DNA from 2 places in the Roseovarius maritimus genome. Region 1 is predicted to be linked to the other one. Evidence: riboswitches for the same ligand, from Rfam matches in the RefSeq annotation. Region 1 holds a riboswitch; the other holds the start of a gene.

Region 1 (14,727 bases):
CGAGGCTGTCGGCGATGCCCAGCTCGGCCGGCCCCACCAGAAGCGAGACGGCGAAAAGCGCGGCAAGCGCAAGCGCAAGCGGGATCATCACACGGCTCATCCACCGGCCTCGAAGGCGCGGCGTGCCCGGGCCATGTCGCTGATGGCGCGCAGCACGTAGGGCGTGCCGCAGACCCAATCCTGATCCGTCAGCGCACCCCGGCCCGCCTGCCCGCGCAGATCGCCGACCACGGGATGGTCCATGACCTCCTCGGCGCGGCTGCCGCCGGGATAGCGCCGGGCGGTGATGACCAGATCGGGATCGATCAGCGCCAGCACCTCCAGCGGCAGCTTGCCCCAATCATAGCCTGCCTCGGCGGGGGCGTTGCGCAGGCCGGCTGCCGTCAGGATATCGGTCGCCAGAGACTTCGCGCCCGAGGTATAACCATTGGCATAGTAGAGTGCCGCGCGTGGCATCTCGCCCTTGTCCGGCGCGGCACTCCGCAGCGCCGCCAAATCGGCGTCAAAGCGGGCGACCATTTCCTGCGCGGCGGCCTCACGGCCCAGTACCTCACCCATCTCAAGGATACGGTCGCGCACATCCTCCAGCGAGTGAACGATATCGAACTGCGCGACCTCGATACCGAGGCGCCGCAGCATCGCGACGGTATCGCGCGATGTATAGGTGCCCGCGACGACCAGATCGGGCTGCATCACATGCACCTCTTCGGCGCGACCCGCATTGATCGCATAGCGCTCGGCCTCTTCGGCCATGGGCGAGACGCGCGGGTCCAGCGCGATCCGGCTGACCGAGATCAGCTGATTCTTCCCCCCCAGCAGCATGGCCAGCTGGTCGGTGCAGAGGTTGATCGAGACGACGCGTTGCGGCGGCTCCCCAGCTTGCGCGGCGGACGCCGCGCAAAGGGTCACCGCACCCGCCAGACAGGCGGACGCGGCAAGGTGTCTTATGCGCTCAAAAACTGGCACGAAGCCCGACATAGGCCGCACGGCCCGGCTGATTGAACCCGCCCGCTGTCTCGTAATCTTCATCGAAGATGTTTTCCAGACGCAGGTACAGCTCGGCCTTGTCGGTGACGCCGTAGGATACCCCGGCGCCGACCAGTGTATAGTCGCCGACTTTGTGATCAACGGGTGCAAACGAGCTGGGCACTACGTCAGCGACATGGCGCACGTCCACATATCCCGAGAACCTGTCGGTAAAGTCGTTTGAAACGCCCAGCGTGACATCATGCTTGGGCGTGCGCGCCAGCCGGACACCGTCGGTTTCGGCGTCGGTGTAGGTGTAAGCGCCATAAACGCTTAGCCCTGATGTCAGCGCGTATTCGCCCGACAGTTCGATCCCCTTTGACGTCGTGGTTCCGGGTATCTGAAGGTAGCATCCATTGCCGCCGTTGTTGCAGCCGTTGTCGGCAAAATCGTAATCAATCAGATCTTCGACATCCGTGTAGAACAGCGTTGCCTTGATATATCCCGCCGTGCCGAATGTCTTTTCGACGCCCACCTCATAGCTGCTGCTGTTTTCAGGTTGCAGCGTCGGAAGACCATACAGGCTGAAACGTTCGTATAGGGACGGAGCGCGATACCCGGTGCCAACAACCGCCCTGAAGGCCAGATCCTGAACCGGGCGCCAGACAGCGGCAATACGCCCCGTCGTCTCGCCGCCGAATGACGAATTGTCATCATAGCGCAGCGCCGCCGACAGATCGACATTTTCGGACGGGCTGAACAGGACCTCGGCATTAAGGCCCGTGTTATCCTCGGATCCGCTGGCCGGAGGACCGGCGAATATAGAAGGCCCGGGAACGGTGCTGAACGTCTCTTCGGTGTATTCTGCACCGAAATTCAATATTGTACGCGTGTTCAGCTCGGCGCTGCCCAGATAGGAGACGCTTTTACGATCACCGTTGAAGCCAGTGGTGAACTGGCTTTGTGGATCGTCGCGGTCAATATCGAAGTAAGTATAGCTCAGCGTATTGGTGACGGCGCCGGCCCGCAGCGTGCTGTAGACACGCGCGCCGCGTTCCGTCAGGAAAAACTTGTCGCCCACACTCCCAGCGACGTCGATATCCAGCTCATTGTCGCGGTAATGGAGGGCCGCCCCGAACGTGAGCGCATCGGTGACGTCGTATTCTGCCGTTACATCAACTGTCGATTGATCGAAGCCGTCCTTGTCGGTGTTGAAGCTGCGTTGCGAGAATCCCTCCGCCTCGATCCGTCCATATGACAGCGCGACAAAGCCTTTCTCGGATTTATATCCTGCGCTGAGATTGGCGCCATAAGTCTCATAGGTGCCACCCTCAATCGCGGCCGTGCCGGAAAATCCCAGCTTCTCGGGGCGAAATGTCGTGATATTGACCACACCGGCAATTGCCTCTGATCCGTAGAGCGCTGATTGCGAGCCTTTGAGCACCTCCATCCGCTGGATGCCCGAGCTTGTCAGCCCTCCGAAATTAAAAGCATTTTGCGTACCTGACATATCAGACACGTCGATTCCGTTGATACGCACGCCAACATAGCGTGCTGGCAAGCCACGGATCTGGATGCCGCGAGATGCCCCGATCCCGCCATTTGAAGTCGAATTGACGCCAGGCAGCCGGTCCAGTCGATCCGCCACTGAGGCGCCAGTGCGGCCCACCTCATCGCCCTCCAGAACCTCGACGGTGGCGCCGGTGCGGCCCAGCTCGACAGGGGTCAGACTGGACGATAGCACGATGGTACCCAGATCATAGGTCTGTTGCGCGGCGGCGGGGCTGGCGATCAGCGTGCCGGTGCAGACCAGACCGGTCGCGGTAAGAAAGGTGGAAGTGGAAAAAGAGCGTTTCATATGCGTCTCCGGGTCGCCTGTATTCAGGCGATGCAGGTCTTGGATATGCATGCGGATTGACGTCTTTGCCCCTCCGCAGGCGGCGAAATGCCACCACACCGGAAGAATCCGTTGTCGCCGACGCGCCCCGCGTCCGGACAGGGTGAACACTCCGGCAGGTCTCCTGACTTGCGGGTCGACGCTGGGCCGGGTCTTCCCACCGCAAGGCGCGGCAGTGACGTTGTTCCGGCTTCGCTCACCGCCTACAGTTGCGGGGGCAGTCGCGGATTTGGCGCAAGGCACCTGACCGCGTTCCCTATTATCCGGGGGGTGTTACATCCCGGACCGAAGTAACATCTGCCTAGCGCAGAGGCCCCCTTTCGAAAAGGGGAAAAGCTAAAAAAGACAAAAATTGGATGGGGCGACGCGCGGTACTGCGGTGATCCAAGGATCAACCGCGCTACGCAACACATTGAAATTTAGCGGGATAACGGTGGGTCATGAGGAACCAGAATCCGAAAATATTGGCATACAAACGGATACTTACAAGACACTTTGCAACCAAGTTGGCAAAAATACGATGGACATATGACGTCAGGTAAAGTCGACTGGAATCGGAATGACTTGGCTCGCGCTCTCGGGCAACCTTTAGCGCAGTCATCTCAATCTACGCCCTTAAGGAAGTAAAATAATGAAGCGAATCCTTGTCACCGCGGCCTGCCTCTTTGTCCCCAGTTTTGGGTTCGCTCAAATCGCGTGCACCCCAAGCGACATGTTCACAGTGGACAAAAATGGAAAGCCTTACACACCCTTGGTTGCATCAATGTTTGTCGATCAGACGTTCGAAGTGGATGAGGTAACCGGGGAGCACAATCTTCTCGGGATTGGCAACTCCCAAAGTTTCGATACAACCCGCATTCTTTCATCAGGGGCAGGTGCATCAGGAACGACAATTCTTTCAACTGGAAATCCGGGGAAGGATTCTTCTGGCGCTGAGATCGAAGAGGTTCAGTTCTTTTCGATAGCTCCCGCAGGTGACGGCCCTCGTCCGTTCGTCTTCACAGAAGGATCCTCTTTTGTGATGACAGGCACTTGCCAGTAGAACCCAGCTTTCCCCGAAAAGCACTTAAGATGAAAAACCCGCCGGAGTGGTCCGGCTGGTTTCGTGGTCTTGGTGTGATGGATAACTCCCCGGTAGCAGCTTGAGCGCTTGACGTTAGTCGCCGCCGAGAAGTTCGCGCAGTTCTGTCTTCCGGAGGATGGGGCGCAAGTCTTTTGGCACCACAAGGCGCGCGTGACAGCGCCCTTTGCGGCTGGTCATGTGGCGGACTATACTAGCTATTTCGATGCGTGTTTGTTATCAAATTTGTAACGGTAGAATGGGCATAGTGCCCTGTATGCAGGGCCTTTCTTCGATTTCAATGAGATAGAATGGTGGGTGGTGAGGGGCTCGAACCCCCGACATTTTCGGTGTAAACGAAACGCTCTACCAACTGAGCTAACCACCCGCGCAGCCCGATTAGCGTCATCTGGCCGCTCGCGCAAGTCCCCCGCCGCAGCAATCTGGTCCGAGCCTCTCATCTCGGGGCCGGAGCGTTGCAATGACGATGAAAGATCAGGCCTTTGACGGGAGGATGCGTCGCTCGGTCCCCTGCGACAGATAATAGACGCAGCCCTGCGCATTGTCCTGCGCGCCCATCGCCTCGGCGGGCAGCCCGGTGGCAAGGCCGCGCATCACCTGCCCCCAGAGGCCGTGCGCCACGACGATGCTTGGGCCGCGTAGATCCTCGGCAAAACTGCGCACGCGGTCAATCAGCGCCTCCAGCCCCTCGCCGCCCGGGGCCTTGGCATAGGTGGCCAGGTCATTGGCGCCCTGCGGCAGGTCCGCCTTGTTCTCCCCCTCCCAGGCGCCGGTGTCGATCTCGGCAAGACGCGGGTCGATGACGGGCGTGTGTGCGGGCATGGCCAGCGCGGCGGTTTCACGCGCGCGGCCCAGCGGCGAGACATAGATGTCACCTGCGCCTTTGGCGACGCGCGCCGCGATATCGGTGATCAGCCCGGCCTGCTGCAGCGCCTGCGCGCGCCCCAGCTCCGTCAGCGGGGAATCCAGCCGCCCCTGGATACGGCCGGCGAGGTTCCACTCGGTCTGGCCGTGGCGTAGAAACCATATCTCGGGCCATGTCACTTGAGGCATATCCACGACCCTCCCGAAATCATCCGCTTGCAGGGATCTCTTAATCCACCCCCGCAGGCCGCGCCAATCCCTTAGGCGGCACCGGGCTGCAAAATCTTTCACTTGGCCGGACGCCCCGCCCCGGCTAGCATCCATCGAACCCTTTCAAGGAGGTAATGCCATGTGCCGTCTGTTCATCGGGGCCGATCCGACACTCTGGGAGAGCGTGACACGCTCGTTCCGCATGGATGGCATGGTCACCAGTGTCCGGCTGGAGCAGATGTTCTGGTCAGTGCTGGAGGATATCGCGCAGCGGCAGGATCTGAACGTGCCGCAACTGCTGCACCAGCTTTACAACGAATCCATCGATGAGGGACATGATCTTGGGAATTTCACGTCGTTCCTGCGCGTCTGCTGTATGCGGTTCATCGATTTGCAGCTGAACGGTCTGATCGCCAGCGACAGCGCCGTCGATTTCGAGGCGCTGCCCGTCGAAGAGATCCTGACCGAAGAGCGCAAGCGCAACGCTGCCGCCGGCCAGCGTCGCGCGACCAATTCGAAACAGCACTGACGCCCGCACCCGGAGCAGCGCACAAGCGAAAGCCCGGCATGATATCCTCGTGCCGGGCTTCTGCAATTTCAGAGGCTAGAGGTTGCCCTTGCCCATTTCATCCGCGATGCGGTCGGCCTGCCGGATCGCCAGCGCCACGATGGTCAACGTCGGGTTCTCCGCCGCGCCGGTCGTGAACTGCGAGCCATCCGAGACGAAGAGGTTGGCAATGTCATGCGTCTGACCCCAGCGGTTGACCACCCCGTCCTCTGCCCTTTCCGACATTCGGTTGGTGCCGAGGTTATGCGTCGACGGATATGGCGGGGTCGGCAGCGTGCGCGTAGCCCCCATCGCGTCATAGATCGCTTGGCCGCGCTCATAAGCGTGGTTGCGCATCGCCACATCGTTGGCATGGTCCGAGTAATGCACGTTGGGCACCGGCAGGCCGAATTGGTCGGTCACGTCGGTATTCAGTGTCACGCGGTTGCTCTCTTGCGGCATGTCCTCGCCCACGATCCACATACCTGCCATGTTCTCATACTGGTCGAGGGCGCTGGTAAACTCGCGGCCCCATGCGCCGGGATCGAGGAATGCAGCCATGAAGGGGATGCCGAGGCTAAGTGTTTCCAGCTCGTAACCGCCGACGAATCCGCGGCTGGGATCGTGGCGTGCCTCATCCTGGACGATGCCCGCCATGGTCGTGCCGCGCCACATCTTTACCGGCTTGTCGAAGATGCCATAGACCGACCCGGTGAGGTGACGCATGTAGTTGCGGCCCACCTGCCCCGAGCTGTTCGCGAGGCCATCAGGGAACATCGAGCTAGCCGAGTTGAGCAAGAGGCGCGGGCTCTCGATCGAGTTGCCAGCAACGCAGACGACGCGCGCCTTCTGCATCTGCTCATTGCCATCCGCATCGACATAGACGACGCCGGTGACCTTGCCGCTGTCATCATGCTCGATCCGTAGCACATGGGCCTTTTCGCGGACCTCCAGATTGCCGGTCGCCTCACCTGCGGGGATGTCGGTATAGGCCGAGGACCACTTGGCTCCCCATTTGCAGCCCTGAAAGCAGAAACCCGTCTGCTGGCAGGCCAGGCGATCCTCGGTCGGAGCCGAGTTGATGGCCATGCGGCCGGTACTGACCTCCTTGTAGCCCAGCTTTTGCGCACCCGCCTCGAACACCTTGTAGTTGTTGTTGCCCGGCAGGCCCGCATTGCCGTTTGTTCGGGTCACGTTCAGCTTCTTTTCGGCCTTGTCGTAATAGGGCGCCATCTCGGCCCCATCTATCGGCCAGTCGAGCAGGTTCGCGCCCTCGACAGCGCCGTAATGCGTCTTGGCTTTCCACTCATGCTCCTGAAAGCGCAAGGATGCGCCCGCCCAATGAGTCGTCGTGCCGCCGACAGCCTTGACGATCCATGCGGGCAGGCCCGAAAAATCGTTGGCCACGCGCCAGTCGCCCGAGGTGGTGCGCCCGTCCAGCCAGGCCAGCTGGCCAAAACTGTCCCACTCGTCGTTGATGTAATCCTCGGGCAGATACCGCCCGCCCGCCTCTAGGGCGACAACGCTGACGCCCTTCTGGGCCAGCTCGTTTGCCAGAACCCCGCCGCCGGCGCCGGTTCCGATGATAACGACAACACTGTCGTCGGTGAGGTCAAAAGGTGCCGTCATGGTGCCAATCCTCCCTTAAATCCAGTTGATGTCGTTGAAACCGCGATCGATATAGCCGCCTTGGCTATAACTCTCGCCCTCATAGCCGAAGATCGGCCAGACCGCCTTTTGGTTGTAGAGCCCGGTCACAAGGCCGCCGCGCACCTTTTGGAAAAACGCGGTATCCTCCATGCTGGTCAGAATCGCCACGCGATCCTTTTCCCATCCGGTCCCAAGGTAGCTGTCAAAGCCTGCGGCGCGGGCCGCCTCATCCAGCGCGGCAATCCCGGCCTCTGTCTCGTCCACGGCCTCGGGCACGTCGTATCCCTTGACCGCAATCACGTAGAACTCATCGGCCAGCTGATCGTGCGGGTAGATATCCCGCGCCATCTGCACCAGCGTCGCCATCGTCTCGGGCTTGAGCGCGTCCATCGTCGAGGCCCAGGCGCCGTTGCTGCCCGCGATGAAGCCCGGCCCGACGACAAGCGCCGTCCCTGCCAAGGCCCCACGCGACAAGAGCTGTCGCCGGGTCATTTTTTTCAATTCCAGTGTCATGTCGTTCCTCCCTAGAACTTTGCCTTACTGATATCTTCCGTGTTTCTGCATCACCTCGATCTCGTAGCCGTCCGGATCCTTGACGAAGAAAAACCGCGCCAGAAGCGCCCCGTCGCGCTCGAAATCGACCAATTTACGCGGCGCCCAGCCCGCCGCAATGAACCGGGCATGCTCGGCATCCAGATCGTCGACGCAAAAGGCCAGGTGGCCATAGCCGTCGCCCAGATCGTAGGGCTCCGTGCGGTCCTTGTTGATCGTCAGCTCCAGCTCGAACGCTGTCTCGTCATTCGAGAGGTAAACCAGCGTGAAGCTGTCGAAATCCAATCGCTGCGCAACGCTCAGCCCGAATGCCTTTTGATAGAACTCGACCGAGCGCTCCTCCTCCAGAACGCGAATCATCGAATGTAGTGCCTTGGCCATGATACTTCCCAAACAGTCGTGAACAGAATAATCGACGGTAAGCCGAAAGATCGGGCAAGAGGTAGTAGGTGGATACTACGCCGGCCCGGCACTGCATTTGACTGTTCTAAAAACGCGCGTATCGGCGGACCCACCAAACGAAAACGGCGCCCGTTCAAGGCGCCGTTTTACCTGAAATCAGAACCGCTCCGGTCAGAGCACATCCTGGATTTTCACTGACAAATGGTGGGTGATAAGAGATTTGAACTCCTGACATCTTCGATGTGAACGAAGCGCTCTACCACTGAGCTAATCACCCGTGGGCCGTTTTCTAGCGTCAGTCGTCGCTCTCTGCAACCGCTTCTTTCAGAGGATGGCGCAGGGGCGCGCCCGCGCCCGTGGGGGCGGCGCCGGGCAAGTGTCTGGGGATGCTGCCTGGGGTGCTTTTGGACAGTGGGCGCGGGCCTGTCCCATCAGTCTCGCCCGAGGATTTTTTCTGGCGGATATTGGCAATCACGATGCGGGCCTTGTCGGTCTCCTTCATGCGTTTGCGCTTGATCTTGCCCAAGGGCTGCAGATTCAGATCGCGGCCCTCGGCCAGCGCCTCGCCCAGCACATCCAGCATGGCCTCGATCACCGGCTTGGCATGTTTCTTGGCCACTTCCGAGCGCGCGACGACCTGCGCCATCAATTCCTGCTTCTTGAGCGGAGCGGCATCGTCATCCAGCGTGGCGTCGTTGGTCTTGGCGGTCGCAGGTTTTGCCGGTGTTCTGGCGGGACCGGGTTTGCCGGGCAGCGGGGGCGCCGGGACCATCGTGCTCGTCCCGGCCTGTTCGCGCAGCGGCGCAGGTGTCTTGGGCGGCACGGCACTGGCCCTTCGAGGCTTTTGCGCCTTGGATTTCGTCTTGCTGCCTGTCGATTTGCGGCTTGCCATGAGGCTGCCCCCTTATGGGTTGTTATTGTTTCCTGCTCGGCGACAGAATAACGCCAATCAAGTCTTTATGCCAGTGTTTCATGCAAGATGGGCCTCAGCGGCCCTTGAAAAGCCCGCCCAGAATACCCCGCACGATGCGGCGGCCCGTGGTGCCTTTCAACTCTTTCAGAACCGCACCGGTGATCGCCTCGCCAAAGCTGCCAGCGGTACTGTCCGCGCGCCGCTGCGCGGTCGAGCGCTCCACCCGTTTTCCGGAATAGCGACGGCCCGCGTTGAATTCGCGCTCGGCCACCGACTGCTCTTCGGCGGCCTCTTCGGCGCGTGCCGCCTCGGCGGCCGCCTGATCGGCGCGCGATTTGAGGATCTCGTAAGCGGATTTGCGGTCGATGCTGGCCTCATATTTGCCCGCGACGGGAGAGGCTTTCAGCGCAGCCGCGCGGGCGCTTTCGTCAATCGGCCCCAGCCGCGAGGACGGGGGGCGGATCAGCGTACGCTCGACGATGCCGGGCACGCCCTTCTTCTGCAGCATCGAGGTCACCGCCTCGCCCACGCCCACGTCGCGGATGGCATCGACCGTCGAGAACCGCTCGTTCGGGCGGTACGTCTCGGCGGCGCGGCTCAGCGCCTTGCGGTCACGCGCGGTGAAAGCCCGCAGCGCGTGCTGGAACCGGTTGCCCAGCTGACCCAGGATATCCTCGGGCACGTCATCAGGATTTTGCGTGATGAAATAGACGCCGACGCCCTTGGAGCGGATGAGGCGCGCCACCTGCTCGACCTTGTCAACCAGCGCCTTGGGCGCGTCATCAAAGAGCAGATGCGCCTCGTCAAAGAAGAAAACCAGCTTGGGCTTGTCCGGATCGCCCACCTCGGGCAGCGTTTCAAAGAGCTCGGAAAGCAACCAGAGCAGGAAGGTGGCATAAAGGCGCGGGGCGCCCATCAACTTGTCGGCGGCAAGGATGTTGATCTGCCCACGCCCATCAGCGCCGACATGCATGAGGTCGGCCAACTCCAACGCAGGCTCACCAAAGAGCTGCGCGCCGCCCTGGTTCTCCAGCACCATGAGCTGGCGCTGGATCGCGCCCACGGACTGCGTCGAGACATTGCCATAGCGCAGCGACAGCGCCTCGCGGTTCTCGCCGACCCAGACCAGCAGCGCCTGCAGATCCTTGAGATCGAGCAGCGGCATCCCCTCTTCGTCCGCGACGCGGAAGGCGATGTTCATGATGCCCTCCTGCGCCTCGCTCAACTCCATCAGGCGGCTCAGCAGAAGCGGGCCCATCTCGGCCAGTGTGGTGCGCACGGGATGACCCTGCCGGCCAAAAAGGTCCCAGAAGGTGACCGGAAAGGCGGAATAGGCGTAATCCGTCAGGCCAATCGTCTGGGCCCGGCTGGTAAAGGCCTCATGCAGTTTGAAATCGGCGCTTCCGGCCTGGGCAAGGCCCGAGAGGTCGCCCTTGACGTCCGAGAGGAAGACCGGAACGCCCGCGGCGGAAAATCCTTCGGCCAGGATCTGGAGTGTGACGGTCTTGCCGGTGCCCGTCGCGCCTGCGATCAGACCATGACGGTTGGCGTATTTCAGGCCCAGCATCTGCGCCTCGCCATAGTCCGGCCCGCCGCCACCGATAAAGATTCCGTCACTCATATTTCCGTCCTTCATAGACCGCCGCGTTGCAGCGTGCCGCGAGACCATACAATCTTAACCTTTCGGTGCCAGTATCATTTTCATTCCGGCGCACATGTCCTCTGGGTGCCGGAGTGGTTTCCTCCCTGTCAGACTGGCCGCGCCCCCGGGTGCGGCCCTTTTTTTCAACGCCCTACGGCATGCTCTGAACGCGTGACGAAGGCTCATTTTGACTGTTGACGGCGATTCTCTTGTATCGTAGCGTCACGCTCAATGATTAAGTCGGCCAAGTTCGGCGGGGAGAATTCGGGGAAAGGGGCCATGCGGCCCCTTTTTCTACGGCCACAACAAGGCCCGAAGGGACGCCTCGCCACATGACCCGCGCGGAAATCCGCCCCGTCGTCCTCTTTGGCCGACATTTTGCCCCTGACAGCGCGCCCACGTCATGTTAGATGCGCCGAGAAACTTCAATGAATGAAGGGGACATCATGCCCAAGTCGATTTCCATCCTGTCTTTCGCAGCGGCCCTCGGCCTTGCCGGTGCAGCGTTTGCGCAAGACACCACCACCGAAGAGCCTGCAGCCGAAAGCGCGGCAGAGACCTCCACCGACGCGGCGGCGGATACAGCCACCGAGACCGGCACAGCAGCCGACGCGCCTGCAGAGGCCGATGCTGCGGCATCGGAAGAAGGCGCTGAAAACGGCACCGACAATGCCTTTTCGACCGGCACGCAGGTCGCGGACGAGCAGCCCGCCGTCTATGTCAAAGAGAAGTTTGGCGACTGGAGCCTGCGCTGCTTCCGCAACGATGAGGGCGAAGATCCTTGCCAGCTCTACCAGTTGCTGCGCGAAGCGGGGGGCAACCCCGTTGCAGAATTCAGCGTCTTTCGCATTGAGGGCCAGGCCCCAGCCGTTGCCGGCGCAACCGCGATCGTCCCGCTGGTCACGCTGCTGACCGAAGAGCTGAAATTGTCGGTCGATGGCGGCACCGCCAAGAGCTATCCCTACCGCGTTTGCACCGAGGCAGGCTGCGTTGCGCAGATGGGCCTGACGCAAGAGGATGTCGACACGTTCAAGCGCGGCGCGACCGCGCAGATCACGCTGGTCCCCGCGCAGGCGCCCGACCAGAAAGTGCGCATCGATGTGTCTCTCGCAGGCTTCACCGCGGGCTACGAGGCTGTCGGTGAGTTCACCGAGTAAGCGTTGACGATATATGGTATTTTGAGGGGCGTGCCGGAAGGCGCGCCCCTTTGCTATTGAGCGCTGCGGCCCAGCGGCCCGGGTCCGCCGATGCCATTTCTTCCGCTTGAATACGCGCGGCGAAAGTCTATCATAAATGATAGCAAAAGGGAGGACGTCATGCCCACTATCGTCCGTTTCTACATTACCCACTGCGTGATCGGCTTCATCATCGCTGGCGCGTTCACGGCAACGCTGCTGTGGCTGAACGTCGCGAACCTGTGGCATCTGGTCAGCACATCCGACATCGGCCTCATGGCCGTCCTCGTTTTCTGGGTCCTCAACGGGATCGTCTATGCCGGTGTCCAATGCGGCGTCGCGATCATGCTGATGACCGAGAAGGAGGACAAGGATGAGGGTCCCCGCACCGGCCACGCCATGCTTGCCCGCGCTCCTGCCAAGGCGCAGGCCAAGGGTCTCTGATCCTTTTTTTCTTGAAGTGAACGCAGTCTTGGCGGTTTGCGTTTTGACCTTTGAACTTGTCCCTGACATTTCCAACACAGGACCAGGAACCGGTGGCTCAGATGCCCGCTTTGAGCCCGTAGTGTTGAATGCTGCAGTGGGGGCGAATGGCAGCTACCTGCTATGACTACTCTTGTCTAAGGTCGCGTATCGTCAATAAAGGGCGCTCAAGTGTCAAATTATAGCCCTTTTTGCCCAGTACTATTTTCAGATGACGGAAAAAACCCGCCCCGCTATTGAACGATTGTTGAGAGGTATTTCGACAGATCATGTTGAAACCGTTCGCGATGCATGGCGCGAGCTGTTGCAAGGCGGCGCAGAGGCAACCCTCCAGGTTCAAGAGAAACTGGCGTCATCTGCATGGTCAGAGAACCCGCGCGGACCTTTGGCCAAATATTTCGGGGTGTTGCTATCCATCCTCGATGAGTTGGACGCGTCTGCTTTTGAACAGGAAATCCGCAGGCTGCGAAACAGCAACCTACACTCCATGCACGAAAGAACATTGGATCTTCTTTCGCGCCGCGTTCATGAATACCCGGCAACCTATGTTGGCGACCAAATCCCGGTATTTGTTGCCCCCGGCATAGCTGACCGCTCTGTGGTGATCGGAAATATCGAACGCTGGAGTAAGACGAAGAGGCTTTCGCTCGATAACGTGGCCCGCATCAATGTTATCGCCCGCCGCCCGGACCTCGATTATCTGGGAAGATACAATTTGTTCTTCTCCTGCATCATCCTGACATGGCCCGCCAGCACCCCGAAAGGTATCAAGCTTTGGTGGTGTCGTCTGAATGCGGAATTCACGTTCTACCATGAAGTCGGGCATCACGTATCCGGTCACATCGAGGGTGGACGGGTGGCTGACCAGGAAAAGGAAGCCGATAAATACGCCAGTTCGATGATGCGGAATTCGAGGCCGGTCCTTACGTTGATTGGCAGGATGGTTTTCAAGCCGCTCGCGCCGCTGCTCAAGCGCATAATCGCATCGTCAGGTCCCGCCAAAGTTGATGTTAGCTAGCCAATCGCGCCGATAGCTGCCATTAGCGCATCCGCACCGAAATCACCCTTCGTCCCGCCCAGCGGATATCGATACCTGCCACGCATCGTCGATCACAGTCGAGCCCACCAGGCAGACCAACCAACGCCTCTACCCGGCGCGCCTCAGCGCCAAAACCGCATTCAACCCGCCAAATGCGAAGGCATTGTTCAGTGCCACTTCGACCTTAGCCTCGCGGGCCTCGTTGGGGACGACATCGAGGGCGCATTCCGGGTCCGGCTCGTCGTAGTTGATTGTGGGTGCGATTACGCCGTCGCGCAGGGCCATGATGCAGGCAAGCAGTTCGACCGCGCCGGTGCCGCCGATCAGATGGCCGTGCATGGACTTGGTCGACGAGATCATCAGCTTGTCCGCGTGCCGGCCAAAGACGTCGGCCACGGCAGCGCATTCGGTCTTGTCATTGGCCGCCGTCCCGGTGCCATGCGCGTTGATATAGCCGACCTCCTCGGGATCAACGCGCGCATCGCGCATGGCGCCCGATATGGTACGGGCCGCGCCCTCCTTGGAGGGCATGACGATGTCCGAGGCGTCCGAGGACATGGCGTAGCCCACCACTTCGGCCAGTATATCGGCACCGCGGGCGCGGGCGTGCTCGAACTCCTCGAAGACGAAGATCCCTGCCCCCTCGCCCTGCACCATGCCGTTGCGATTGGCTGAAAAGGGTCGGCATCCGTCGCGCGACATGACGCGCAGCCCCTCCCACGCCTTGACCCCGCCAAAGCACAGCATCGATTCCGAGCCGCCGGTCAGCATCACGGGGCACAGCCCGCCATGCACCATCTGAAACGCCTGCGCCATCGCGTGATTGGAGGACGCGCAGGCGGTCGAGACGGTAAAGCTGGGCCCGCGCAGCCCCCAGGCCATCGAGACATGGCTGGCCGCCGCGTTGTTCATCAGCTTGGGCACGACGAAGGGATGCACGCGGTTCTTGCCGTCCTCGTAGACCGAGCGGTAATTCTCGTCGAGGGTGGTCATGCCGCCCCCCGAATTGCCCAGAACGACGCCCGAACGCAGCGACAACTCTTCGGAGAAATCGAGGCCCGATTGCTGGACCGCCTCGCGCGCGGCGATCAGGGTGAACTGGGTAAAGCGGTCATAGAGGGCCAGTTGCTGGCGGGTAAAATCCACCTCGGGGTCATAACCCTTGACCTGCCCGCCGATGCGGATGGCCAGACGCTCGACATCGCGGAACTCCAGCTCGCTGATGCCGCAGCGGCCCTCACGCATTGCCTCCAGCGTTTCGGGGACATCCTTCCCCAGCGCGTTGATCGTACCCGCGCCGGTGATG
Region 2 (14,727 bases), 230 kb from region 1:
GTGACGATTTCCAGCCTGACCCTTGCGGGCTGCTCGGGGTTTCGCGATTCGCGCGCGAACCCGGCCAACTGGTTCGGCAGCAGCCGCACCGCGCCCGCGCCGACCGCCGCCGAGGCAGCGGCCAACCCGCTGATCCCCGAAGAGCGGCGTAACAGTATCTTTCAGCGCAAGTCCGACGCCGAAACCTATGCGGGGACGCCGATCTACGCGATCGAAAACGTTGCGATCGAACGCTCGTCCGGTGGCGCAATTGTCAAGGCGACGGGCCTGTCGCTGCGCCAAGGGGCGTTCGATGTGCGCCTGATGCCCGAGAACAAGGGCGAGTCGGTGAATGGCGTTCTGACCTACACGCTGCGCGCCGTGCAGCGCGCCGACACGCCCCAAGGCCCCGAGCAGACACGGCGCGTCAGCGCGGGCCAGTTCATCTCGACCCAGACTTTGCTGGAGGCGCGTGAAATCCGCGTGCTGGGACAGACCAACAGCGCCGCTTCGCGCCGCTGATCGCGGTGGTCGTTATTGCAAAGCGACCGTCTCAATCGTGCTGCCGTTGACGCGCAAGGCAATCTGGCCAGCGCAAAGGCGCAGCGCCTCGTTGCCAAAGACGTTGCGTCGCCAGCCGCTAAGCGCGGGCACATCGCGCTGCCCGGCGGCGATGGCGTCTAGATCGGCCGCCGTCGCGATCAGCTTTGCCGCCACGCCCTCGCGGTCCGACACGCCTTTCAGAAGGACGCGCAGCAGGTCCGCAATGGCCGGGTTCACTTGCAAACGCTCACGGCTGAGATCAGGCTGAGGCTGCGCACTGGCGGGTGTCGCCAGCCCGTCGACCACGGCCTTGAGGATACCGTCGGCAATCTCGCCCTTGCGCGCCTCGCGCAGCAAAAGGCGAGAGCGACCGAGGTCCTGGATATTGGCCGGCTTGGTTGCCGCCAATTCGACCAGCGCATCGTCCTTGAAGACCCGGCTGCGCGGCACGTCACGCGCCTGCGCGTATTCCTCGCGAAACCGCGCCAATTCGCGCACAATGGCCAAGTATTTGCCGCCATTGTTGCGCGTCTTGATACGCTGCCAGGCATCGTCGGGGCGGGTCACATATGTCTCGGGTGCGTTCAGCACGGCCATTTCCTCGGCCACCCATTTGTCGCGGCCGGACTTCTCCAGCTCGGTGGCGAGAAATTCGTAGATCTTGCGCAGATGCGTGACATCGGCCAGCGCGTATTTCTTCTGCGCATCGCTCAACGGGCGGCGCGACCAATCGGTAAAGCGCGAGGATTTGTCGACCTGCGCCTTGGCGATGCGCTTGACCAGCGTCTCGTATCCCGCCTGCTCGCCAAAACCGCAAACCATCGCAGCCACCTGAGTGTCGAAAAGGGGCGTAGGGATGAGGCCCGCATCGACATAAAAAATCTCCAGATCCTGGCGGGCGGCGTGGAACACCTTGACCGTGCTCTCATCGCGGAAAAGCGCGTAGAGGGGCTCGAGCGACAGGCCCTCGACCAGAGGATCGACCAGCACCGCGTTGTCGTCATCCTCGCCCGGAAACGCCAGTTGCACGAGGCAGAGCTTGGAGTAGTAGGTCCGCTCGCGCAGGAATTCGGTGTCGACAGTTACGTAAGGATAGTCGGCGGCGCGGGCGCAGAATTCGGACAGCTCTTCGGTCGTGGTGAGGGTCTGGATCAAGGGAACGGCTTCTTTCGCTTTGGTTTGTTGCGCCGCTATAGGCCGGATCGGCGCGGATTGAAACGGGGTTGGCGCCGAGCGCGGCGGTTAGGGCAGATGGATCGGCGTGCGGTCCCCGGCAGCAAAGCGGCGCAGGACCGCCGGGTAGAGGCGATGTTCGGCCTCCAGCACGCGGGCGGCGAGGGTCTCGGCGGTGTCGCCCGCTGCGACGGGCACGCGGGCCTGACCCAGAATGGGGCCATCATCCAGCGCCGCCGTCACCTCGTGCACGGTGCAGCCCGCCTCGGCCTCGCCCGCGTCGAGCGCACGCTGATGGGTGTGAAGGCCCCGGTATTTGGGCAAAAGCGACGGATGAATGTTGATCATCCGGCCCTGCCAGCGACTAACAAAGCCTTCGGTCAGCACGCGCATGAAACCGGCAAGGCAGATGATATCCGGCTCATGCGCCATGATCGCGCTATGTAGCGCATCGTCGAAACTGGCGCGATCCTCGCCATGCGGGCGGTGATCGACGACATCGGTCGCGATGCCGCGCGCGGCGGCCTTTTGCAGCCCGCCCGCATCGGCGCGGTTAGACAGAACCAGCGCGGGGCGCGCAGGGTGATCGCCCGTCATGCTATCGACCAGCGCCACCATGTTCGAGCCGCCGCCGGACAAGAGAATGGCGACGCGTTTCGTCACTTGAGCGCGCCGCCATAGCGGATGCCCGCGCCCTTGGTGACATGGCCAAGGCGGTGCACCGTCTCGCCCCGCTCCGCCAGCAGCTCCTGCAGCGCGTCCACTTGCATTGCGTCCACGGCGACGATCATGCCGATGCCGCAGTTGAAGGTCTTGAGCAACTCTGCCTCATCCATGCCGCCGGTCTGGCGCAGCCACCCAAATACGCCCGGCAATTCCCATGCGCCAAGGTCGATATCGGCGCCCAGATCCTCGGGCAGAACGCGCGGCAGGTTTTCGGTCAGGCCGCCGCCAGTGATATGGGCCAATGCGTGTACGCCGCCCGCGCGTATGGCCGCCAGCGCGGGTTTCACGTAAAGGCGCGTCGGCGTCAGCAGAGCCGCGCCCAGCGTGCCCTCGGCCCAAGGGCATTTCGCGTCCCAACCGAGACCCGACATCTCGACCAGCTTGCGAACGAGGCTGTAGCCGTTGGAGTGGACACCATTGCTCGCAAGGCCCAGAAGGATGTCGCCCTCTGCCACACCCGTGGGCAGCGCCGCGCCCCGCTCCATTGCGCCGACGGCGAAGCCCGCGAGGTCGAAATCTCCCGCCGGGTACATGCCGGGCATTTCCGCCGTTTCGCCGCCGATAAGAGCCGTCCCAGACAAGGCGCAACCTTCCGCGATCCCCTCGATGATGCGCGCCGCCTGATCCATCTCCAGCTTACCGGTGGCGAAATAATCGAGGAAGAAGAGCGGCTCGGCCCCTTGGCAGACCAGATCGTTGACGCACATCGCGACGAGATCGATCCCCACACCGTCCACATGACCAGTGTCGATGGCGATGCGCAGCTTGGTGCCGACGCCGTCCGTCGCCGCGACCAAGACCGGATCATCATAGCCCGCCGCCTTGAGGTCGAAAAGCGCGCCGAAGCCGCCCAGACCCGACATCACACCGGGCCGCGCTGTGCGCTTTGCGGCGGGTTTGATGCGCTCGACCAGCGCATTGCCGGCGTCGATATCAACGCCGGCATCGGCATAGCTCACACCATTCTTGGGATAGGTCATTCGGCTCTCCTCGGATTTACGCGGGGACCTAGCCCATAGCGCCATCCAGCGCAATCTCAAAGCCTTGACGCGGGCGCGCGCTCTGCGTAGGAAACACGGCAGGCGGGCCTGTAGCTCAACTGGTTAGAGCAGAGCGCTCATAACGCTTTGGTTGCGGGTTCAAGTCCTGCCGGGCCTACCACACACCGCCTGCCCCAGCCTCAGAGCCACGCCAGCATTTGCAGCGAGATCAGAGCGATGAAGGCGCCTGCGGCGATTTCCATTATCGGCATGGCGCCCCAGATGGCGCTATCCCGCGCGCCTGAGCCGAGCGCGCCTTCGCGCGCGAAGGCGGCCATGAGGGCCACGGCGACGGTCACGGCCCCGGTGCCCAGCGCCATGGCCAGCGTTCCGGCGATTCCCGCAGCGGGGATGCCCATCTGCCACGTCAGCACCAAAAGCAGCAGCGCCCCGGTGCAGGGCCGGATCGCCACCGCGCCGATCAGTGCAAGCGTGCCGCGCAGCCCATGGGCCTGCGCCACCTCCTCCGCCGTCGGACCGTGGCTGTGCCCGCAACCGCACTCGGCACTATGGGTATGTACGGGGCGGCGGCCACGCAGCAGCTTGCGCGCGCCCCGCAGGATCAGCCACAACCCGATCAGCCCGATTGCGGCCGCCGAGACGGTGGCCATCGCCCCTTCGGCAAGGCCAGTCAGCTGCGCGCGGGTATAGCCCAGCAGCAGCATCCCGCCATAGACCAGCGCAATCGCCGTACCCGCCTGTCCCAGCGATGACGCCATGGCGATCAGCGACAGGCGCAGGGCAGACACGCGAGCCGCCATGCCATAGCCGCCGATCAGCAGCTTACCATGACCCGGCCCCGCCGCATGGACGAAACCATAGGCGAAAGACAGCCCCATCAGCCACGCGAACGCGCCCGCATCACCGCTGCGCAGCGCGCGCAAGGCCCCGGCCAGCCCGTTCTGAAACTCGCGCTGCCACGCCGAGGACCACCGCGCAACGGACGCATCCATGCCGGTCCACAAGGCCGCGCCAAGCGCCGCGCCGATCAGCGCGAGGATCAGGAGGGTGCGGCGCATGTCACGATAAACCTGTCTGCAAAGAGAACGCCAATATCCCCCAGATCGACCTCGACATAGGGATCCTCGCCGACATCGACCGAGGCAAGCTTGTCGCCGTATTCCGCGTATGCCTTGTCCGTATCGGCGGCCTGCCGCGTCACGGCGCAGTCCTCGGGCCCCTCGATCGTGGGCAGTGCAGGCACGTCATAAGCCACGAAAAAGCTGGGATCGTAAAGCTGGGCCACCGCGCTGCCCTCGCCCAGATCAACCGGCGCGCTCAGCGGGCGTAGATGGGTGGTGATGATGCGGCCATTCTCAAAATAGGCTCGGTGCTGCGCGGGGCCCTCCAATGCGACCGCCACCCCATCGCGCATCAGCGTGACATCCCCCGGAAACCCTGCGGCCCAGTCCACATCATGACCGGCAAACGCCTCCAGTTGCGCGGGTTCGGGCGTGCCGTCGCCATCGGCATCAAGGCCCTTATCCTCGATCATCACCAGCGAATAGAACTCGTCATAGGACCAGCCGATGCGCAGCGCCGCCAGCCGCCCGTGATCGTCGAAGATCAGCGACAATGCGCCGTCGATGAAAACATGCGGATGCGCCTCGCCTTGCCCCGCAGGCATAGCGAACGCACCCATCAGCGCCAGCGCGCCGATCATGCGGGGGGCTGATCGCCCGGCCCCTGCCCGTCTGGCGCCTAGCTTGCGCATACCGCCAACCGCCGCGCCACGTCGCGGATCAGCTCCGGGTAAAATTGCGGGCCCGGCTTAAGATCAGCCCCCAGCGGGTCAATTACGCCTTTGCGCAGGGCGGCGCCTTCGGTCACCGTATCGACAAAGGCCGAGTTGAACGCCGGCTCGGACAGAACGCAGGTGACGTTCATGTCTTGGATGATATGGCGCACCTCCTGGATCCGGGCGGGACCGGGATCGGAGGCATCGCTTGCGGCGATGGCGCCGACGGCGTGCATGTCGAACCGGTGCTCGAAATAGTGGTAGGCGTCATGAAAGACGACGATACGCGCATCCGAAACCGGCGTCAGTAATGTCCGGGCCTCGACGGCGGCGGCCTCTATCTCGGCGCGCCCCTCGGCGGCGTTGGCGACATAGATATCCGCATTTTCCGGGTCCAGCTGCGACAGCTTGCCCGCGATCACACCCAGCCATGCCTTGCCATTTTCCGGGTCGAGCCATGCATGCGGGTCATCGCCCGAGTGATCGTGCGCGGCATGGCCACCATCGCTACCCTCCGTCTGATAGGCTTCGTGCTCAGGGGGCTCGTGATCATGTGTCCCGCCCTCGTGCTCTGGCCCCTCCTCGGCAAAGCTGACGCCGCTGCGAAAACTCAGAATGAAGGTCTCCGGCGCGTGCAGCAACTCGGTGACATCCGCTTCCGGTGCCAAGGTATCGATCGTGCCATCCAGCCAAGGCGTCAACTCCGGCCCGACCCAGAAGATGGCGTCCGCGCCAGACAGCGCCTCCGCCTCGGAGGGGCGCATGGCGTATCCGTGGGGCGACGCGCCAGGCCGCACGATCTGCTGAGGGGTGCCCAGCCCGTCCATCACGCGGGCGGCCAGAGATGCGACGGGCGCGATATCCGTCACCACGCGAGGCACCTCGGCCGCCGCGGCGCTGGCCGAAACCCATAGCGCCGCCGTAGCCAGAAGAAGAGATCTGTATCTTTGCGTGGACATTCCGGCCTCATGTGATTATGTAACACTTCGCAATGAGGTAAATGGTATAATATAACATATCAACCCCTTTTCGCGCCCAAATCCAGGACCCCGCGCCATGACGATAGATCCTTTTGAAACGCACGACCATGATGGCTGCATCAAGGCCGGCATGCGCGCTGCCGAACGGCAATGTTCCGCGCAGGGCTTGCAATTCACGCCTGTGCGCCGGCGCGTGCTGGAGATTCTGCTGGGCGAGCACAAGGCGCTGGGAGCTTACGACATTCTTGAGGTGCTGCGGGCCGAGGGGCTGGGCGCGCAGCCGCCCGTCGCTTACCGCGCGCTTGATTTTCTGGTCAGTCATGGGCTGGCCCACCGGATCGAGCGGCTGAATGCCTTTACCGCCTGCACCCATTCCGATCAAAGCCACGCCCCCGTTTTCCTGATCTGCCGCGCCTGCCAGCGGGTCGTCGAGGTGGATACCGATCCCGAAGCAGGCGAACTGGCGCGCGCGGCGGGCGATGCGGGGTTCCAGATCGAGCGCACGGTGCGCGAGGCCGTCGGGCTCTGCCCCGGATGCCACGAGAGCGCCACCGCATGACGCCCCCCCTGATCGAAGCCAAGGGCCTGAGCGTGCGGCATGGTCGGAACACCGTGCTGCAAAACGTCGATTTCGCCATCGCCCCCGGCGAAATCGTGACCATTGTCGGGCCCAACGGATCCGGCAAATCCACCCTCTTGCGCGCCCTCTTGGGCGGGGTGCGCCCCAGCGCCGGGCGCATCACGCGCCGCCCCGGCCTTCGGCTGGGCTATGTGCCGCAGCGGCTGGTGCTGGATGCGGCGCTGCCGATCACCGTCTCGCGCTTTCTCAGCCTGCCGCGCCGAGTCAGCCGCGAGGCCGCTCGCGATGCGCTGGAGCGCGCCGGCGTGCCCGATATCGGCGGGCATCCCATGGCGGACCTGTCGGGCGGACAGTTTCAACGCGTCGTGCTGGCGCGCGCCCTGCTGCGGAACCCTCAGCTTTTGATGCTGGACGAGGGCACCGCGGGCCTGGATCAGCCCGGCGCCGCCGCGTTCTATCGCCGGATCGAGGATGTGCGCCGTGAGACGGGCTGCGCCATCTTGATGGTCAGCCATGATCTGCATGTCGTAATGAGCGCGTCTGACCGTGTGATCTGCCTCAACGGGCATGTCTGCTGCGAAGGCACGCCCGAAGTCGTCGCCGAGGCGCCCGTCTATCGCGCCCTTTTTGGCGAAGGCACGCAAGGGGCGCTGGCGCTCTACCGGCACCACCACGACCATTTGCATGGCGAGGAATGCACGCATGACCATGGCACGGCGCAGGCGAAGGCAGGTGACTGATGCTGGATGATTTCATGACCCGGGCGGCGCTGGCCGGGATCGGCACGTCACTGGCCGCGGCGCCCTTGGGGTGTTTCGTCGTCTGGCGGCGCATGGCTTATTTTGGCGACGCGACCGCCCATGCGGCTATTTTGGGCGTCGCCCTGTCGCTGGCGCTGTCCTTGCCGATCTTTGCCGGCGCCCTGGTCGTTGCGCTGGCGATGGCCACATTGGTCACGGCCCTCTCGGGGCGCGGGCGCGGCGTGGATACGGTGCTGGGCGTGCTGGCCCATTCGGCGCTGGCCTTCGGCCTTGTGGGCGTGTCCTTCCTGCAAGGGGTGCGCATCGATGTGATGTCGTTTCTTTTTGGCGATATCCTGTCGGTCTCTCGCGCAGATCTGGCGGTGATCTGGGGCGGCGCGGCGCTGGTTCTGGCGCTGGTCGGCTGGCGCTGGTCAGCACTCCTGACCGCGACGCTGGACCCGGACCTGGCCCGCGCCGACGGGATCGACCCCAAGCGCGAGGAGCTGATCCTGACCCTCGCCCTGGCCATCGTAGTGGCGGTGGCAATCAAGGTCGTCGGCGCGCTGCTGATCACCGCCCTGCTGATCATCCCTGCAGCCACCGCGCGCCCATTCGCCCGCACGCCCGAGGCGATGGCCGTCATCGCCGCCGGGCTGGCGGTAGTAGCGGCATGGGCCGGGCTTCGAACGTCCTACGCGCTGGATACGCCCACCGGGCCGACCATCGTTTGCGCCGCCGCAATCCTTTTCGCCGCCTCAAGCCTCTATGCCGCGATCAAGGATCGCTGGCACGCGCGCTGACGCTCGGCCTAGTGCAAGCGCGCCGCGCGGCCACGCCTTCCGCGGGGTGAGGCGCGCATCGTGGCCTGATTTAGAAACCGGACAAAGGCTTGCGCCGCAGGGCTGCGCGCCTCTGCCGGGGCAGCCTTGAGTGCGGCTCGCGCCGCTTCGGGGGTCGCCGCGCCTGGCAGGGCAAAGGCCCATTCCAGAAAGCCCAGCCGCGCCACCGCGTCCGCATCGGCGCCAACGGCGTCGCTCCGCTCAAGCCCGTTCAGAATCTGCTTCACGCTCATGTCTCATCCACTCCTTGGCCGCACCCCGGGCCGGTTGGGGCGCAGGATGGCGTGCGAGGCTGGCATGCGAGGAACGAGGCCCGGCAGCAGCGTCCACACCGCCCCACGCGGTTTGACGTCACTTCCAAGGCTGGTTTCCGGACTTCGGGGGCCGGGCCGCGATTGGCCCATGATCAGGCGCCCTTCCCGGGCCGTCGTGCCCAGTGGTCTTGCGCCGTCTCGCCCACCCTTACCGTTGCGGGGGCAGTGCCGGATTTGCACCGGCTTCCCAATTCTCCGCGCAGCCGCGCAGCACCTTGGAGATTTCACTGTGACGGATTCGATGCTCCCGCACAACGCCTGATGGCCGGCCGGACGCCAAAAGAGATTTCAGCCTCCGGCGGGGATATTTTTCAGCCAAAAGATGCAGAGCAATGCGCTAGAAAGGCACGTCATCGGGGCTGGTGACAAAGCGCGCCACGACCTTTTTCGTGCCCGCCTTGTCGAATGCGATCTCAAGCTTGTCGCCCTCAAGACCAATGATCTCGCCATAGCCGAATTTCTGGTGGAACACCCGCTCGCCCACCGTGTGGGACGAGGCGGCGGCCATGTCGATCACCGGCGAGGTCGACTCGCGCGGCTGGGCCGTGGGGCGCTGGCCCGCGCGCGCCTGCATCCGTTTCCAGCCGGGGGAATTGTAGACATTCGCCTCGGCCACCTTGGCGTCGATGCTGTTTTGCACGACACCCATGCCCGCCGCGCCATAGCCGCCGCCATAGAGGCCGGGCGGGGTCAGAACATCGACATGATCCTCGGGCAGCTCGTCGATGAAGCGCGACGGCAAGGATGATTGCCACTGGCCAAAGACCCGGCGATTGCCGGCGAAGGAGATCGTGCAGACCTCCTCGGCCCGCGTAATGCCGACATAGGCAAGACGGCGCTCTTCCTCGACGCCCTTGAGTCCGCTTTCATCCATCGAGCGCTGCGACGGGAAGAGACCATCCTCCCAGCCCGGCAGGAAGACGGCGGGAAATTCGAGGCCCTTGGCGGCGTGAAGCGTCATGATGCTGACCTTCTCGCCCTCATTTTCGCTCTCGTTATCCATGATCAGACTGACATGTTCGAGAAACCCTGTCAGATTCTCGAAATTCTCGAGTGCCTTGACCAGCTCCTTGAGGTTCTCGAGCCGTCCCGGCGCCTCGGGCGTTTTGTCGTTCTGCCACATCTCGGTATAGCCGCTCTCATCAAGGATGATCTCGGCCAGCTCGATATGGCTGATCGCCGCATCGCCGGCCATGCGTCCCCAGCGAGCAAGGCCATCCAGTAGCAGCGACAACTCGCGCGCGCCTTTGCCCGTCAGGCCCTTTTCCGCGACCAGAATGCGCGCGCCTTCTATCAAGGGCACACCGTTCTCTCGTGCCGTCACCTGCATCTTTTGCTGCGCCTTGTCGCCGAGGCCACGCTTGGGCGTGTTCACGATCCGCTCGAAGGCCAGATCGTCACTTGGCGACGTTACGCAGCGGAAATAGGCCATCGCATCGCGGATCTCCATCCGCTCGTAGAAGCGTGGACCACCGATGACGCGGTAGGGCAGACCGATGGTCAGGAACCGATCCTCGAAGGCGCGCATCTGGTGCGACGCGCGCACGAGGATGGCCATATCGTCAAGACCGTAAGGACGCTGGCCACGGGTGCCGCGCTGCATCGCCTCGATCTCTTCGCCGATCCAGCGTGCCTCTTCTTCACCATCCCAATGGCCGATGAGGCGCACCTTCTCGCCATCTTGTTCTTGCGTCCACAGCTCCTTGCCCAATCGGCCCTGATTACCCGCGATCACGCCCGAGGCAGCGGCCAGAATATGAGGGGTCGAGCGGTAATTCTGTTCGAGCCGGACCACATGCGCGCCGGGGAAATCCTTTTCGAACCGCAGGATATTGCCCACCTCGGCGCCGCGCCAGCCATAGATCGACTGATCGTCATCGCCGACGCAGCAGATATTCTTGTGCCCGCCGGCAAGGAGGCGCAGCCATAGGTATTGGGCGACATTCGTGTCCTGGTATTCGTCCACGAGGATATATTTGAACCAACGCTGATATTGCTGGAGGATGTCATCATGCTTCTGGAAGATCGTGACGACATGGAGCAGCAGATCGCCAAAATCCACGGCGTTCAGCTCGATCAGGCGGCGCTGGTACTGCTTGTAGAGCAGCACCGCCTTGCCATTGTAGGCGCCCGCCTCGGCGGCGGGCACGCGGTCCGGCGTCCAGGCGCGGTTTTTCCAGTTGTCGATCACCCCGGCCAACTGGCGGGCGGGCCAGCGCTTGTCGTCGATGCCGGCGGCTTGCACCAGCTGCTTGAGCAGGCGCAGTTGATCGTCCGTGTCGAGAATGGTGAAGTTCGACTTCAGCGTGACCTCGCGCGCCGGCGCCTCGATCACGTCATCCGTATATCCACCGCCTTGCACGCCGATCAGCTCGGCATGGCGGCGCAGCAGCTTGACGCAGATCGAGTGGAACGTGCCCAGCCACGGCATCCCCTCGATGGACTGGCCCAAAAGCGCGCCGACGCGGGTCTTCATCTCGCGCGCGGCCTTGTTGGTGAAGGTAACAGCCAGCACCTCGTTGGGGCGTGCGCGGCCGGTATTCAGAAGATGCACGATGCGCGTTGTCAGCGCCTTGGTCTTGCCCGTGCCTGCGCCTGCCAGCATCAGGACGGGGCCGTCCATCGTCTCGACCGCCAGACGCTGCTCGGGGTTCAGGCCATCAAGGTATGGCGCGGGCCGCGCGGCCATTGCGCGCGAAGACAGGGAGGCGCTCTCGAACGCGTCGGATTCGTCAAAACTGCTCATGGGCGGAACCATAGCGCCACCGGCGCGCAAGATAAAGAGATGTTCGGCCTATGTTCTGCACATGAAACACGTCGGGGCGGCATCCCGCCGCCCTGCCCTTTCACACCCCTGGCCATCGGCTTGCGGAGGTGTCAGCCTGCCTTCTTGCCATCCACCGTCTCGGCCAGCGCCTCGGCGCGGGCGGCGATTTCGGCCAGCGTATCGGTGATCGAGCTGGGCACAACCGGAACCTCGACCCTTTCGGGCGTGGGCGGAGGCGCATCGCGCAGGCCTGCCAGCTCAGCTTCGCGCTCGGCCAGCTTGTCGTTCATCTCGGCCAACTTATCCTGCAAACCGGCGGTCTTGTCGGCCAGCATGAGGCCCGCCATCAGCAGCATGCGTGCCTCGGGAATGCGCCCGATCTGCGCAGCCAGAACCGAGGCCTCGTCATCCAGCATCTTGGCGGCGGAATGCAGAAAATGCTCTTCGCCAGTCTGACAGGACACTTGGAACGTGCGGCCACCGATTTCGACATCAACTTCGGGCATCATGCGTCCCCCATTCCATTTCCACTGGTTTTTGCGCCGCTGGTGGCAGTGCTACCGGCCTCATCGAGACTGCCATCGCCTGACCCGCCGATCCGCGCGAGCTCGCCGAGAATGGCATCCATTTCGGCCCGGTCGGCAGCACGGGTGGCACGCAAGCCATCCAGCTCGGCCATCATCGCCTTATTGATCAGATGCGGCTCGGCCACGCCACTGGCATTCGCATCGCGCAGCTTGGCGTTATTGTCGCGCAGTTGCTGATTGGCATGGCGCAGCGATTGCAGATCGCCGTCGATCTTGCGCAGCATCTTGGCACGCGCGTCTTCCTCGGCCTTGGCCTCACCGGCGGCGGCCTTGAGCTCTTCCAAGCTGGCTTCGGCCTCGCGGGCGCGGGCGCTTAGCTGCTTGACGCGCTCTTCCAGCTGGGCATTTGCCAGCCTTTCATCCTCGACCTGCTGGCGCAGGGCCTCTACCTCGCCCGGCTCGTCGGCCTGATCATCCGTCGTTCCCAGCCCGTCCAGTCCCTGCCCGATCCGGTCCAGCGCCGCCATGATACGGCTTTGCATCGCGTCGATATCGCTCATCGCGTCAATGTCCTTTTCAACTGTCTGCCCCAACTCTCTTACAGGGCACGCCGAATCGCAACATGCCCTTGATGGCGCCAAGTCTAGCGAATGGCTTGCAAAAAGGCTTCCCCCCTTGCGGCGGAAGGCGTCGACGTGCCGGGGGGCGGTATGGCGGCGCTTGAACTTCGGGGCCGGGCTGGTATTGAGGCAGGCAGTTAACGCCTCTCCCATAAGGAAACCGCTGCCGTGGATCTCAACGCCCTCGCCAAAGCCAATCCCGATCACTGGTCCAAAGCGACCGCCATTCGCGCCCTGACGCTGGACGCGGTCCACGCCGCCAATTCGGGCCATTCCGGGATGCCTATGGGCATGGCCGATGTCGCCACCGTGCTTTACGAGAAACACCTGAAATTCGATGCGTCCGCGCCCGACTGGCCCGACCGCGACCGCTTCATCCTCAGCGCAGGTCATGGCTCGATGCTGCTTTATTCTCTGCTGCACCTGACGGGCTACGAGGACATGACGCTGGAGCAGATCAAGAATTTCCGCCAATGGGGCGCGATCACGGCGGGCCATCCGGAATATGGCCATGCCAAGGGGATCGAGACAACCACCGGCCCGCTGGGCCAGGGCATCGCCAATTCGGTCGGCTTCGCCATGGCCGAGGAAATCCTGCGCGCGCGCCACGGCCGCAAGCTGGTCGATCACCATACTTACGTCATCGCCGGAGATGGCTGCCTGATGGAGGGGATCAGCCAGGAGGCCATCACGCTGGCCGGGCGTCATTCGCTGGGCAAGCTGATCGTTTTTTGGGACAACAACGACATTACAATCGACGGCAAGGTGTCGCTGTCGGATCGCACCGATCAGGTCAAGCGCTTCCGTGCCGCAGGCTGGCAAGTGATCGAGATCGATGGCCACAACCCGGACGAGATCGACGAGGCAATCGTTAAAGCCAAGAAGTCGAAAAAGCCCAGCATGATCGCTTGCAAGACGCATATTGCGCTGGGGCACGCGGCGCAGGATACGTCCAAGGGCCATGGCGCGCTGACCGACGAGGATCAGATGGCTGCAGCCAAGGCCGCCTATGGCTGGACCACTGGCCCGTTCGAAGTGCCGGGCGATGTGAAAAAGGCATGGAAGGCGATTGGCGCGCGCGGCGCGGACGAACGCAAGGCTTGGGAAGCCCGCTTTGCCGAGGCGTCCGAACGCCGGCAAGGTGAGTTCACGCGGGCCCTAGACCGTGACCCCCCCAAGAAGCTGAGCGCGCGCATCAAGGCGCTGAAGAAACAGATCAGCGAGGAGGCCCCCAAGGTCGCCACGCGCAAATCGAGCGAGATGGTGCTGGAGGTTGTGAATCCGATCATGCGCGAGACCGTCGGCGGCTCGGCGGACCTCACCGGATCGAACAACACAAAGACGGGCGATCTGGGCGTCTTTGACACCGATAATCGCAAGGGTCGATATATCTATTGGGGCATTCGCGAGCATGGCATGGCCGCCGCGATGAACGGCATGGCGCTGCATGGCGGTATCCGCCCCTATGGCGGCACCTTCATGTGCTTCACCGATTATGCCCGGCCCGCGATGCGTCTCGCGGCGCTGATGCGCGTACCCACGGTATTCGTGATGACCCATGACAGCATCGGTCTGGGTGAGGACGGCCCGACGCACCAGCCGGTCGAACATCTGGCGATTTCGCGCGCTACACCCAACACCTGGGTCTTCCGCCCCTGCGACACGGTGGAAACGGCCGAGGCATGGGAACTGGCACTGAGCACCAAGGAGACGCCCTCTGTCCTGTCGCTGACGCGCCAGAACGTGCCCACGCTGCGGACCGAGCATCGCAACAAGAACCTCACCGCGCAGGGCGCCTATGTGCTGGCCGATGCGGAGGGCAAGCGTCAGGCGATCCTCATGGCCACCGGCTCGGAGGTCGAGATCGCAATGAAGGCGCGTGATCTGCTGCAGGCCGAGGGGATCGGGTGCCGCGTTGTCTCGATGCCCTGCATGGAGCTTTTCGAGGCGCAGGACGAGGCGGTGCGCAAGCGCGTGCTGCCCGCAGGTCCGGTGCGCGTCGCCGTTGAGGCCGCCGTGCGGCAGGGCTGGGACAAATGGCTGAGCGGTGAGCGTGGCCGCGCGGCGAAGTCCGGCTTTGTCGGGATGGACAGCTTCGGCGCATCGGCCCCGGCCGATGTTCTCTATGAGAAGTTCGGCATCACCGCCGAGGCGGTCG

The links. Region 1 has a riboswitch for cobalamin ahead of ACEWPM_RS01115 (TonB-dependent receptor plug domain-containing protein). Riboswitches for the same ligand answer to the same signal wherever they lie in the genome.
Region 2: linked by a shared signal. The riboswitch ahead of ACEWPM_RS02300 (hypothetical protein) and the one ahead of ACEWPM_RS01115 (TonB-dependent receptor plug domain-containing protein) in region 1 are both predicted to bind cobalamin.

What each region holds. Positions count from the first base shown of each region.
Region 1 is NZ_JBHFPF020000001.1:233,169-247,895, forward strand. It holds gene ACEWPM_RS01105 (FecCD family ABC transporter permease) at 1-100, opposite strand, end outside; gene ACEWPM_RS01110 (ABC transporter substrate-binding protein) at 97-909, opposite strand; gene ACEWPM_RS01115 (TonB-dependent receptor plug domain-containing protein) at 953-2,824, opposite strand; cobalamin riboswitch at 2,961-3,168, opposite strand; gene ACEWPM_RS01120 (hypothetical protein) at 3,495-3,905, shown strand; tRNA gene ACEWPM_RS01125 (tRNA-Val) at 4,236-4,311, opposite strand; gene ACEWPM_RS01130 (histidine phosphatase family protein) at 4,419-4,997, opposite strand; gene ACEWPM_RS01135 (ribbon-helix-helix domain-containing protein) at 5,158-5,547, shown strand; gene ACEWPM_RS01140 (GMC family oxidoreductase) at 5,623-7,194, opposite strand; gene ACEWPM_RS01145 (Twin-arginine translocation pathway signal) at 7,210-7,728, opposite strand; gene ACEWPM_RS01150 (VOC family protein) at 7,753-8,148, opposite strand; tRNA gene ACEWPM_RS01155 (tRNA-Val) at 8,372-8,446, opposite strand; gene ACEWPM_RS01160 (HU family DNA-binding protein) at 8,465-9,061, opposite strand; gene ACEWPM_RS01165 (helicase HerA-like domain-containing protein) at 9,156-10,703, opposite strand; gene ACEWPM_RS01170 (invasion associated locus B family protein) at 11,171-11,881, shown strand; gene ACEWPM_RS01175 (hypothetical protein) at 12,041-12,343, shown strand; gene ACEWPM_RS01180 (hypothetical protein) at 12,594-13,400, shown strand; gene ACEWPM_RS01185 (beta-ketoacyl-[acyl-carrier-protein] synthase family protein) at 13,530-14,727, opposite strand, start outside.
Region 2 is NZ_JBHFPF020000001.1:468,167-482,893, forward strand. It holds gene ACEWPM_RS02245 (hypothetical protein) at 1-501, shown strand, start outside; gene rnd (ribonuclease D) at 514-1,674, opposite strand; gene purN (phosphoribosylglycinamide formyltransferase) at 1,765-2,358, opposite strand; gene purM (phosphoribosylformylglycinamidine cyclo-ligase) at 2,355-3,401, opposite strand; tRNA gene ACEWPM_RS02265 (tRNA-Ile) at 3,506-3,582, shown strand; gene ACEWPM_RS02270 (nickel/cobalt transporter) at 3,602-4,480, opposite strand; gene ACEWPM_RS02275 (DUF1007 family protein) at 4,462-5,175, opposite strand; gene ACEWPM_RS02280 (zinc ABC transporter substrate-binding protein) at 5,163-6,158, opposite strand; gene ACEWPM_RS02285 (Fur family transcriptional regulator) at 6,256-6,738, shown strand; gene ACEWPM_RS02290 (metal ABC transporter ATP-binding protein) at 6,735-7,499, shown strand; gene ACEWPM_RS02295 (metal ABC transporter permease) at 7,499-8,302, shown strand; gene ACEWPM_RS02300 (hypothetical protein) at 8,311-8,574, opposite strand; cobalamin riboswitch at 8,686-8,888, opposite strand; gene ACEWPM_RS02305 (ATP-dependent helicase) at 8,993-11,401, opposite strand; gene ACEWPM_RS02310 (cell division protein ZapA) at 11,533-11,928, opposite strand; gene ACEWPM_RS02315 (hypothetical protein) at 11,928-12,509, opposite strand; gene tkt (transketolase) at 12,738-14,727, shown strand, end outside.